3 regions of the Janthinobacterium sp. Ant5-2-1 genome follow, and region 3 is predicted to be linked to each of the others. Evidence: predicted binding sites of a transcription regulator. Region 3 holds the regulator's gene; each other region holds the start of a gene.

Region 1 (4,089 bases), on a different contig from region 3:
GTCCCTTGCACAGGGTGGGATAGCTGGCGTTTTCGCCCGGTGCGTAGCGGTCGATCAGCACGCCGTTCAGGCGCGATTCGAGACCGTTCGGCGTTTCCAGCCAGCGCACGGATTTCGCCGGCGAGCACACGCCGTGGGTGTTCGGCGCCTCGCCCGTCGCATACGACGACAGCGCGCAGCGCCCTTCGACCATCACGCACAGGCTGCCGAAGCCGAAGACCTCGATCTCGACTTCCGTCTTGGCGATCAGTTGCTCGACCTGCGCCATCGACAGCACGCGCGGCAGCACGGCGCGGGCGATGCCGAAGTGCTCATGGTAAAAATTGATCGCTTCGTAGTTGGTGGCCGAGCCCTGCACGGACAGGTGCAAACGCAGTTGCGGGTGGTGCTGGGCCGCGTAGGCCATCAGGCCCGGATCGGCCACGATCATGGCGTCGATGCCGGCCTGCGCGGCGCGGTCGATGGCGCTGCGCCACACGGCCCAGTTGTGCGGCTGCGGATAGGTATTCAGCGCCAGCAGCACCTTGCGTCCGTATTGATGGGCGTAGCGCACGCCCTCGGCGATGGCCTTCTCGTCGAAATTGAGGCCGGCGAAATTGCGCGCATTGGTGGCGTCGCGAAAACCCAGGTAGACGGTGTCGGCGCCGTTGTCGATGGCCGCCTTCAAGGCAGGCAGGCTGCCGGCGGGGCAGACCAGTTCCAGCGGTCCGGCCACGCGGGTGGCGGTGGTTGATTCAAGCATCATGGTGTTCACAGTCCTGTAGCGGCTCAGGGTGCAGACTATAGCCCCGCCCATACCGCCCAGTCCTTGACGCAGGTGAAGGAATGCATGCATGGCTGGCGCGCGTTCAACTTGCTTGACCTGGCTGTAAAATGCCCCACTTTTCTCCCTCACCGATTGCCGCCATGCCCCGCAAACCGCTGCTGATTTTTTTGCTCACCCTGTTCCTCACCGTGCTGCAAGTGCAGTGGGCCGCCCCCGCGCAAGGCTACGACGCCGAGGCGCTCTCCGTGCTGTCGCCCGAGGCGCTGGGCGTCTGGGCCGGCGTGCTGCTGCTGTTCCTGCAAGCCGTCTTCGCGCGCCGCGCCATGCCCGTGCTGCGCCAGGCCGCCATCTGCACAGGCCTGCTGGCCGTCTACTGGCTGCTGGCGAACTACGTGACGTTCGACGCGCGCGTGGCCAGCTGGAGCACCTTCTCGGCGCGGGAAATCTGGGCGCACGTGCTGCCCGCCTCCGTCGTCAGCATCGCCGTCTGCGGCGCCGCTTACCTTGGCCTGAGCGGCTTCCTCCTGCGCCAGGGCCGCGCGAAAAAGTAAACGGGGACGCTTTTTTCACCTGCATCAAGGATTCGCCACGCAACTGCACGCGCCCTTTGACGCCACTATATTTAGTGATTAATCTCCATAAAAACACCGCATGTTGTGTTTATTGGAGGTTTCATGACGACGAATGCAGTTCTTCCATCACGCGGCCAGGTCGATGTCGCCGCGTCCATCAATGAATACCTGGACCGGCGCGACTGGCGTGTCAACGCCAACGCCAACCAGGGCTACTCGCTGGGGGGCCTGATACTCAATGTGTCGGGCAAGGTCATCGCCAATTACTGGCTGGACCAGGTGTATCCGCCGGAAGTGGGCGCGGCGCACCGCGAAGCGGCGCTGCACATCCACGACCTCGACATGCTGGCCGGCTATTGCGCCGGCTGGTCGCTGCGCACCTTGCTGCACGAAGGCTTGAATGGCGTACCGGGCAAGATCGAATCGGGCCCGCCGAAACACATGTCGAGCGCCATCGGCCAGATCGTCAATTTCCTCGGTACTTTGCAAAACGAGTGGGCCGGCGCGCAGGCGTTCAGTTCCTTCGACACCTATATGGCGCCCTACATCCGCAAGGACAGCCTGCGCTACGAGGACGTGCGCCAGTACATGCAGGAGCTGATCTTCAACCTCAACGTGCCATCGCGCTGGGGCACGCAGACGCCGTTCACCAACCTCACCTTCGACTGGGTCTGCCCGGACGATTTGCGCGAGCAGATTCCCGTCATCGCCGGCCAGGAAATGGACTTCAGCTATGGCGAGCTGCAGACGGAAATGGACATGATCAACCGCGCCTATATCGAAATCATGATGGCGGGCGACGCCAAGGGCCGGGTCTTCACTTTCCCCATCCCCACCTACAACATCACCGAGGATTTCGACTGGCACAGCGACAACGCGGAGCGCCTGTTCGAGATGACGGCGCGCTATGGCCTGCCCTACTTCCAGAATTTCATCAATTCGGAACTCAAGCCGAACATGATACGTTCCATGTGCTGCCGCTTGCAGCTGGACCTGCGCGAACTGCTCAAACGGGGCAATGGCCTGTTCGGTTCCGCCGAGCAGACGGGTTCCCTGGGCGTGGTCACCATCAACTGCGCGCGCCTGGGCCACTTGTGGCGCGGCGACGAGCCAGCCTTGATGGCCGACCTGGACCGCCTGCTGGAACTGGGCAAGACCAGCCTGGAAGTCAAGCGCCGCACCATCGAGGAACTGATGCAGCAGGGTCTGTTCCCGTACACGAAGCGCTACCTGGGCACCTTGCGCAATCACTTTTCCACCCTGGGCGTCAACGGCATCAACGAGATGATCCGCAATTTCAGCGGCGACGCCTACGACATCACGACACCGGAAGGCCATGCGCTGGCCGTGCGCCTGCTCGACCACGTGCGCGCCCGCATGGTGCGATTCCAGGAAGAGACGGGCCACATGTACAACCTGGAAGCGACACCGGCCGAAGGCACGACCTACCGCTTCGCCCGCGAAGACCGCAAGCGCTATCCCGCCATCCTGCAGGCGGGCACCGTCGACAATCCGTATTACACGAATTCGTCGCAGCTGCCCGTCGGCCATACGGACGACCCGTTCGAGGCGCTGGAATTGCAGGATGCGCTGCAGCGCAAATACACGGGCGGCACGGTGCTGCACCTGTACATGACGGAAGCGCTGTCGGATGCGAATGCGTGCCGCGAGCTGGTAAAACGCGCGCTGAGCCGCTTCTCGCTGCCCTACATCACCGTCACGCCCACGTTTTCCATCTGCCCGCGCCACGGCTACCTGGCCGGCAAACATGAATTCTGTCCCACCTGCGACGCGGAACTGATCGCCCGCAAGCAGTCCGATCTCGCTCACCCACTCAAGGAAACGCCATGAATGCACGTCCCCACTTCACTCCCGCCATCACCCTGCTCGATACGGAACGCCAGCGCTGCGAAATCTGGACCCGCGTGATGGGCTACCACCGCCCCGTCGCCTCGTTCAATATCGGCAAGCAGGGCGAATTCCACGAGCGCCAGTATTTTACGGAAGCGAGCGCCCGCGTGGGCCAGCCCGCCTGCCATGGCTGAGTTGAAAGTGGGCGGCCTGACGCCCTTTTCCGCCACCGACTATCCGGGCAAGCTGGCGGCCGTGGTGTTCGTGCAGGGCTGCCCCTGGCGTTGCGGCTATTGCCACAATCCGCACTTGCAGGCGCGCACGCCGGAAGGCGCCATGCCCTGGCAAGACGTCTTGACCTGGCTGCGCCGCAGAGCGGGCCTGGTCGACGCCGTCGTCTTCAGCGGCGGCGAAGCCTGCATGGACCCGGCGCTGGGGCGCGCCATGCAGGACGTCAAGACACTGGGGTTCGGCATCGGCCTGCACACGGCCTGCATCTATCCGCAGCGCCTGCAGGAAGTGCTGCCCCTGGTCGACTGGGTGGGCTTCGACATCAAGGCACCGTTTGCCGACTATCGTCATGTGACCCGCGTGGCCGGCAGCGGCGACCCCGCGCGCGCCTGCCTGGACGCCATCCTTGCCAGCGGCGTCGCCTACGAGTGCCGCACCACCGTCCACCCGGACTTGCTGCCGGACGAACAGCTGCTGGCCCTGGCCAGCGCCCTGGCCGCCAAAGGCGTCGACAACTACGTGCTGCAGCAGTTCCGCGCCGAAGGCTGCCTGGACGCGGCGCTGTCCGGCCGCCCCCTGCACGGCTATCCATCGGCGCCTGTTCTGGCGCAAATCGGCGCCATGTTTCCCCGTTTTACATTCCGTAATCATGGCAATTGAGCCTGCAGC
Region 2 (4,089 bases), on a different contig from region 3:
ATGTCGATGACGTTGTCTAGCATGCGCATGGCGGTGCGGATGGTCTTGGCCAGCTTGACGTGATCGAGCTTGCCTTCCTTCATGTGCGCCGGCATGTTGACGGAACCGAGGTTGCAGACGGCGATTTCGTCAGGGCCCGTGTTCAGCGTGATTTCCGTGCACAGGTTCGAGCTGTGGACGACGCCGACGTGCGACTGCGGGCTGCGGATGTTGCAAGGATCCTTGAACGTGATCCATGGGTGGCCCGTTTCAAACAGCATCGACAGCATCTTGCGCCACAGATCCAGCGCGGCAATCTTCTTGAAGACGCGGATTTCGCCGGCGGCGGCCTTGGCTTCGTAGCCCAGGTAAGCCTGTTCAAATGCCTTGCCGACCTTGTCGTGCAGGTCTGGCGTGTCCGATGGCGAGAACAGGGTCCAATCGCCTTTTTCCATGACGCGCTTCATGAACATGTCGGGAATCCAGTTCGCCGTGTTCATGTCGTGCGTGCGGCGGCGGTCGTCGCCCGTGTTCTTGCGCAGGTCGAGGAATTCCTCGATGTCCATGTGCCAGGTTTCCAGGTAGGCGCAGACGGCGCCCTTGCGCTTGCCGCCCTGGTTGACTGCCACGGCCGTGTCGTTGACCACTTTCAGGAACGGCACCACGCCTTGCGACTTGCCGTTGGTGCCCTTGATGTGGGCGCCCAGGGCGCGCACTGGCGTCCAGTCGTTGCCCAGGCCGCCGGCGAACTTGGCCAGCAGCGCATTGTCCTTGATGGCGTCGTAGATGCCTTCCAGGTCATCGGAGACGGTGCTCAGGTAGCACGACGACAGCTGCGAGCGCAGGGTGCCCGAATTGAACAGGGTCGGCGTCGAGCTCATGAAGTCGAACGAGGACAGCAGGCTGTAGAACTCGATGGCGCGCGCTTCGCGGTCCGCTTCGTTCAGCGCCAGGCCCATGGCCACGCGCATATAGAAGGCTTGCGGCATTTCGATGCGCACGTCCTGGATGTGCAGGAAGTAACGGTCATACAGGGTTTGCAGGCCGATGTAGCCGAACTGCAAGTCGCGGTCGGCGACGATGGCTTTGGCCAGGCGCTCCAGGTCGAAACTGGCAAGTACCGGGTTCAGCAGCTCGGCGGCGATACCCTTGGCAATGTATTGCGGGAAATAGGTCAGGTATTCGGCGGCAGCGGCCGCTTGCGGCACTTCCTTGCCGAACACTTCCTTGCGCACCGTGTGCAGCAGGATGCGGGCCGTGACCTGGCTGTAGGCCGGGTCTTTTTCCATCAGCGCGCGCGCCGCCAGGATGGCCGACTTGTGCAGCTCTTCGACAGGCACGCCGTCGTACAGGTTTTTCACCGTTTCAGCCAGGATGGCGTCGGCATCGACGTGCTTTTCCAGGCCGGCGCAGGCGGCGTTGATCAGGTCGCGCACTTCCTGCATGTCCAGCAGGCGGCGCACGCCGTTGTCGGTGACGTTCAGCTGGGGTGCGGTCACTTGCGCGGACGCGCCTTGCGCTTCCTTCTGCAAGCGGCGCTCTTCCATGTGCTTGGCGCGGTACAGCACGTAGGCACGCGCCACGTCGTGCTCGCCCGAACGCATCAGCGACAGTTCCACCTGGTCTTGCACGTCTTCGATATGGAAGGTGCCGCCGCCCGGATGGCGGCGCACCAGCGCGGCGACGACGCCGTCGGTCAGCTGTTCCACCAGTTCGCGGATGCGTGCCGAGGCTGCGCCCTGGCCGCCGTTAACGGCCAAAAACGCCTTGGTCATGGCGATGGCGATCTTCGAAGGCTCAAATGCCACCACTGCGCCGTTGCGGCGGATGATGCGATAGTCGCCCAATGCCGCGCCCGTGCTCGCCACGCTGTTGGCCGCGCCTGGCGCTGGCGATACTGGCGTTGGATGGATGGAAATATCTTGTGGTGATTGCATTGAAGCTCCCGTTGTCAGCTAAAGTCAGCCTGCAGTTTTGCTGCCGCGTGTGTTGTTGAATAGAACGCCCGATGGTCAGGGTTTCTTCAGGTATTTGTTGCTAAATAGTAAATTCTTAATGCATAAAACAGTGTCAGAAGCCATATCGCCACACCGTACTGCCCGGCTGGCGCGAAACACGATCAAGGGTGATAAACCGCCAGTTCCAGTGCTTTATCAGCAATCCGGGTAGCTTTGACAATAATTCTGAAAACGTCTGTGATGGCACTAGATATAGTCTTTACATCCAACTTCTGCACTAATTGTAGTAGCCATCGGAGGGTGATGCAATAGTTTTCCGGCATCCGTTGGCGTAATTTTTTGTATTGTCATATACGATTTCGGTTGACTTTTCAGGGCATGGATGGAAAGCCCAATCCCCGCGAAGTAAGCGCTAACGCAGGCTGCCCGCGCAGGGTTTCCAGCCAGCATACTTGGTAAAAATGCCAGTCGAAAAATGGCCCCGGATCCGTCTTCCTCCCCGGCGCGATATGCTCGTGCCCGCGCACCTGGGACAGCCCGTAGCGCGCCACCAGCGCCGCCGTCACTGCCGCCAGCACATGGTATTGCCGCTGCTGGAAGGGCACGTCATCTGCGCCTTCCATTTCGATACCGATGGAATAGCCATTGCACTGCGGGCGTCCTTCGAACATGGACGCGCCCGCATGCCAGGCACGTTGATCAGTAGAAACATATTGCAACAACGCACCATCACGCCGCACAAAAAAGTGCGCCGACACCTGCAAGCCACGCAGGTCGGCGAAAGAAGGATCGGCATTATAATCTACCCGGCCCGTAAACAAGTCCGACACATGCGGCCCGCCAAAGTGGCCGCCCGGCAAGCTGATGTTATGAATCACCAGCAAGTCGACTTGCGCACCGTCCGGGCGCGCATCGTGGTGCGGCGAGTCATAGCGCAGCGCGCCGTCGCACCAGCCGTCTTCATCTATCGTCCATCCGCTCATCAAGTAAAGCTTCCTGTATCGTCAATTTCTGCATGCGGTAACGCAACTGGCGCACGCTCAGGCCCAGCTGGCGCGCCGCCCGTGCGCGGTGGTAGCGCGCCTGTGCCAGCGCCAGCATGATCATGTCGCGCTCGGCCTGGCGCAAATACACGTCCAGCGGCAGGACGGGGGCCACGCCATGCGCGGCCATGCCTGGCAGGCACAGTTGCCGTTCCGGCAAGTCCGGCAATGGCGGCGGCGCCCGCAACGGCATGTCGCCCGCCGCCGATGGCAAGACCAGCCCGTCGAGCGCGATCACGCCGCCGTCGGCAAAGGCCAGCGCCCGCTCCAGCACGTTTTCCAGTTCACGCACATTGCCGGGAAACGCATGCGCGGCCAGGGCCGCCAGAACGGGCGGCGCCAGACTCACGGTCCGGCGTGGCGACAGGCGCGCGAGAATCACCTCACATAATACCTGCAGATCGCCGCGCCGCTCGCGCAGCGGCGGCAACACCAGCTCGATCACATTCAGGCGGTAAAACAGGTCCTGGCGGAATGTGCCGGCGGCCACGCCCCGCGCCAGGCCATGCTGGCTCGCGCACAGGATGCGCACGTCGACGGCTTCGTCGCTACTGCCGCCCAGCTTGCGCACGCGGTGCTCCTGCAGCACGCGCAACAGCTTTACCTGCATGGCCAGCGGCAGATCGTCGACTTCGTCGAGCAGCAGGCTGCCGCCGTGGGCCGCCTGGAACAAGCCCTGGCGTTCGTGCAGCGCGCCCGTATAGGCGCCCGGGCGGCAGCCGAAGAATTCCGCTTCCATCAGCGCTTCGGGAATGGCGCCGCAGTTGACGGCGATAAACGGGAAGCTGGCGCGCGCGCCCTGGGCATGGATGGCGCGCGCCGCCAGTTCCTTGCCCGTGCCCGATTCGCCGCGGATGGCCACCGGCGCGCCACAGCGGGCGATGCGGCCGATCTGCGCGCGCAGCGCCTGCATGGGCAGCGAGTTGCCGCTCAGTTGCGGCGCCGGCGGCATGCCGGTGGCGGTCACGGTATCCGGACCAGGATTGGGACGGGACATGGAAGCGCGCCTTTCCGCAATGGCGGCGACGAACCGCCTCATGCAGATGCTACGCCGGACGGAGGCCGGAGGACGTTACGATACGGATGAGCAACGCGCGCGAACCTGCCGG
Region 3 (4,089 bases):
GCCGCCGGCGTCGGTGTCTTCATAGTAGACACGTACGTTCCAGATAAAGACTGAAGGCATGTTTATTGCGCCAGTAGTGAGATTGAGCAACATTTTACGCGATTTTTCTTCTTGTGACTGTGGGCGCTTGCTGGAAAGCCATGCAAAAGCTGCATATAAGTTGCACCGCAGCATTGTAAAACGGAGGGCTGCAATGGCAAGCCCCGTAACATACGCTTACATGCATGAGCAAAGTTTACATCCAGCTTAAGACGCCGGACCGGCGCTGCCCGGGCGGCGATTATAGCGGCACGCTTGCATTCCTTGCTCAATTTGGGCACTTAACTTACAATTTGCATTCCATTACGTCTCACGTGACTGGCGAAAAGTCGGGCGATCTCCATGAGTGGCGATCGGCAAACCGGCGAAAGGTGGGCACCCACCGGGAAACGTGAGATTTTTCATCAGCCGTTCGCCTGGGTAGCCACTATGGAAAAGCACGAAGAGGCTGCCTGTCCAATATTGTTATTCACTTAACGCCGGCTCCCCTCATTCGATCCAATCTGCCAGTACAAGCACCCTCATACTTGGAGTTTTTACATGTTTGCAAAAGATCATACCCTCGCCAACGTCGATCCTGAATTGTTCGCCGTCATTCAAAAAGAAAACACGCGCCAGCACGATCATATCGAACTGATCGCGTCGGAGAACTACACGTCGCCAGCCGTAATGGAAGCGCAAGGCTCGCAGCTGACGAACAAGTACGCCGAAGGCTATCCAGGCAAGCGCTACTACGGCGGCTGCGAGTACGTCGACGTGGCCGAGCAACTGGCCATCGACCGTGTCAAGCAATTGTTCGGCGCCGAATGCGCGAACGTGCAGCCGAACTCGGGCTCGCAAGCGAACCAGGGCGTATTCTTTGCCATGCTGAAACCAGGCGATCTGATCATGGGTATGTCGCTGGCCGAAGGCGGCCACCTGACCCACGGCATGCCGCTGAACATGTCCGGCAAATGGTTTGACGTCGTCTCCTACGGCTTGACGGCGGAAGAAGACATCGACTACGAGGCAATGGAACGCCTGGCCCGCGAACGCAAGCCAAAGCTGATCATCGCCGGCGCCTCCGCATTCTCGAAAAAGATCGATTTCGAACGCTTCGGCAAGATCGCCAAGGAAGTTGGCGCCTACTTCATGGTCGACATGGCCCACTACGCCGGTCTGATCGCCGCCGGCCTGTACCCGAACCCGGTGCCGTTCGCCGACTTCGTCACCTCGACCACGCACAAATCGCTGCGCGGCCCGCGCGGCGGCATCATCCTGATGAAGGCCGAACACGAAAAAGCCATCAATTCGGCCATCTTCCCTGGCATCCAGGGCGGCCCGCTGATGCACGTGATCGCCGGCAAGGCCGTTGCCTTCAAGGAAGCGCTGAGCCCTGAATTTGTTGAATATCAGAAGCAAGTGATCAAGAACGCCGATGTGCTGGCGAAAACCCTGATCAAGCGCGGCCTGCGCATCGTTTCCGGCGGCACCGAATCGCACGTCATGCTGGTCGACCTGCGCGCCAAGAATCTGACGGGCAAGGAAGCCGAAGCCATCCTCGGTTCCGCGCACATCACTTGCAACAAAAACGGCATCCCGAACGACCCGCAAAAACCATTCGTCACTTCGGGCATTCGCCTGGGCAGCCCGGCGATGACGACGCGCGGTTTCAAGGAAGCGCAAGCGGAAGAAGTGGGCAACCTGATCGCGGACGTGCTGGACAATCCGCATGACGCCGCCACCATCGAGCGCGTGAAGGCGGCCGTGAAGGTGCTGGCCGACGCGCACCCTGTGTACGCTGCATAATTATTTGTCCAGAATGTGTCATACAGAGTAAGATTCTGTATGACACATTCCTGCGTGCCCAAGGGCGCCCGGAGTGATTCGGGCGCCCTTTGTACAAGGACGGTGATTTCCCGTAATTATTACTATAAAGTTGTAGCCAGCCCATGAAATGTCCATTTTGCCAGCACGGCGACACCCAGGTTCTCGATACGCGCGTATCGGAGGAAGGGGATGCCATTCGGCGCCGCCGCCGCTGCGGCAAATGCGACAAGCGTTTTACGACTTACGAGCGCATTGAACTTATCATGCCGGCCGTCGTCAAAAAGAATGGCAGCCGGACGGAGTTCGCTGCGGATAAGTTGCGTGGCAGTTTGATGCTGGCCTTGCGCAAGCGTCCCGTCGCGGCCGCCTCCGTGGATACGGCCATCGCGTCCATCCAGGAAAAACTGCTGACCAGCGGCTTGCGCGAAGTTGATTCCGGCTATATCGGCGAACTCGTCATGCAGGAACTCAAGCGCCTCGACAAGATCGCCTACATCCGCTTCGCCTCCGTCTACAAGAATTTCGAAGACCTGGCCGAGTTCCAGGACGCCATCGCCGAAGTGGGGCAGGCGCGCAAGCCCTGACCTCACCTTCTTGTTCACCTTGTTGAAAACGGGGCCGGTTTGCGCCCCGTGTTCACCACGCCAGTGTTCGCCCGGCAAGCGGACTGATTAATCCCAACGCTGTTCTTCCCACCTTTCGCCGTACTGTTTGCGCCAGCGCAGACCCGGCTTTTTGCGCGCGCCTATCTTGTAGCTGGGCCGTGCGTCCGTGCGGCTCCAGTCCTGGTTTCATTCTGTCCGCAGGAGAAGCTCATGCACAGCGGCGCGCGTGGTCTCATGGGTGGCAGCAGCCTCGTCGAGGTGCTCGTGTCGCTGCTGCTATTGGCGCTGGGCCTGCTGGGCGCCAGCATCCTGCAGCTGCACTCCCTGCGCGCGCGCCATGAGTCGGCGCTATTGTCGGCGGGCGTGCAACTGGCGGCCGGCATGGCCGAGCGCATGCGCGCGAACAGCGTGCTCATGAATGGCCCCGATACGGGCAATCCCTACCTGAATGTGGCGTATGCGGCGGCGGACGACGCCGAAGCGGGCGGCGGTGCGCCGGACTGTTTTGGTACTGCCGCCTGCAGCGCGGCCGAACTGGCGCAATTCGATATCGCCGAATGGAAGCAGCGGCTGCATGCGGCCTTGCCCGGCGCGCGCCTGCATATCTGCCGCGACACTTCCGCGTGGGATGCCGCCGCCCAGGGCTTGCAGTGGGCGTGCAGTGGCGGCAAGGGCGCGCCCATCGTCATCAAGCTGGGCTGGCGCGCCCGCCTGCCCGATGGCTCGCCCGCCGTGAATGCGGCAGGCGAGTCGCTGCCCAGGCTGGCATTCCAGCTGGGCGGAAGCGGCGCATGAACACTGCCCTGCACTGGCATCGCGGCATGAGCCTCGTCGAATTGCTGGTGGCCTTGTCGCTCGGTGCGCTGCTGATGCTGGCCGCCAGTAGCGTGCTGCTGGCCGCCAGCGGCAGCTATGGCGACCAGTCCGCCAGCGCGCGCCTCGATGACAACGGCCGCTATGCGCTCGACACCATCGCCCGCGCCGTGCGCCAGACGGCATACGTGAACTGGGACAGCAGCGCCGCGCCCGTCGCCCATGCCGATGACGACAGCGCCAATGTGGCCGGGCTCGATGCGCGCAGCCTGGGCAAGAACAGCGAAGGCATCAGCGGCGCGCTGCCCGGCGCCCTGCATGGCAGCGACGTGCTGGCCTTGCGTTATTACGGCGCCGGCAAGGAAGAGGGCGGCGACGGTTCCGTACTCAATTGCGCAGGCTTCGGCGTGGGCGCCGCGCAAACGCAGGCGCAGCGGGGCTGGAGCATTTTCTATGTGGCGCAGGGCGCCGATGGCGAGGGTGAATTGCGTTGCAAATACCGTGGCGCGAACGGCTGGGGCGCGGACGCCGTCATTCGCGGCGTCGACGGTTTCCAGGTGCTGTATGGCCTCGACACGGATACGCCGTTTGACGGCGTGGCGAACCGCTACGTCAACGCCAGCGCGCTCGACGCATACGATGCGGCGCTGGTGCTGGAGGGGGCGGATGCGGCCGCGCGTCAGCGCGATTTGCACCGGCGCACGCACTGGAAACGCGTGGCCAGCGTGCGCGTGGCCCTGTTGCTGCATGGCGAGGCGGGCCAGGCGGACAAGCTGGCGGAACTGGGGCCGGCGCAGTTCGATCTGTTCGGCAAGGCGTATGC

What was found. Region 3 encodes NrdR, which represses ribonucleotide reductase genes. Its sites were predicted from a motif close to CACNANATNTNGTG; they were not measured.
Region 1: ASN89_RS00525 (ribonucleoside triphosphate reductase) is a predicted target of NrdR. The motif match lies at 1,381-1,394, and genes of this name have one in related genera.
Region 2: ASN89_RS03565 (ribonucleoside-diphosphate reductase subunit alpha) is a predicted target of NrdR. The motif match lies at 2,182-2,195, and genes of this name have one in related genera.

The regions. Positions count from the first base shown of each region.
Region 1 is NZ_LNCE01000004.1:75,898-79,986, reverse strand. It holds gene ubiU (ubiquinone anaerobic biosynthesis protein UbiU) at 1-745, opposite strand, end outside; gene ASN89_RS00530 (hypothetical protein) at 907-1,317, shown strand; gene ASN89_RS00525 (ribonucleoside triphosphate reductase) at 1,441-3,189, shown strand; gene nrdD (anaerobic ribonucleoside-triphosphate reductase) at 3,186-3,383, shown strand; gene ASN89_RS00515 (anaerobic ribonucleoside-triphosphate reductase activating protein) at 3,376-4,080, shown strand.
Region 2 is NZ_LNCE01000010.1:187,513-191,601, reverse strand. It holds gene ASN89_RS03565 (ribonucleoside-diphosphate reductase subunit alpha) at 1-1,916, opposite strand, end outside; gene ampD (1,6-anhydro-N-acetylmuramyl-L-alanine amidase AmpD) at 2,309-2,920, opposite strand; gene ASN89_RS03555 (sigma 54-interacting transcriptional regulator) at 2,898-3,977, opposite strand.
Region 3 is NZ_LNCE01000056.1:60,312-64,400, reverse strand. It holds gene ybgC (tol-pal system-associated acyl-CoA thioesterase) at 1-60, opposite strand, end outside; ZMP/ZTP riboswitch at 344-468, shown strand; gene glyA (serine hydroxymethyltransferase) at 580-1,827, shown strand; gene nrdR (transcriptional regulator NrdR) at 1,971-2,432, shown strand; gene pilV (type IV pilus modification protein PilV) at 2,664-3,248, shown strand; gene ASN89_RS18700 (PilW family protein) at 3,245-4,089, shown strand, end outside.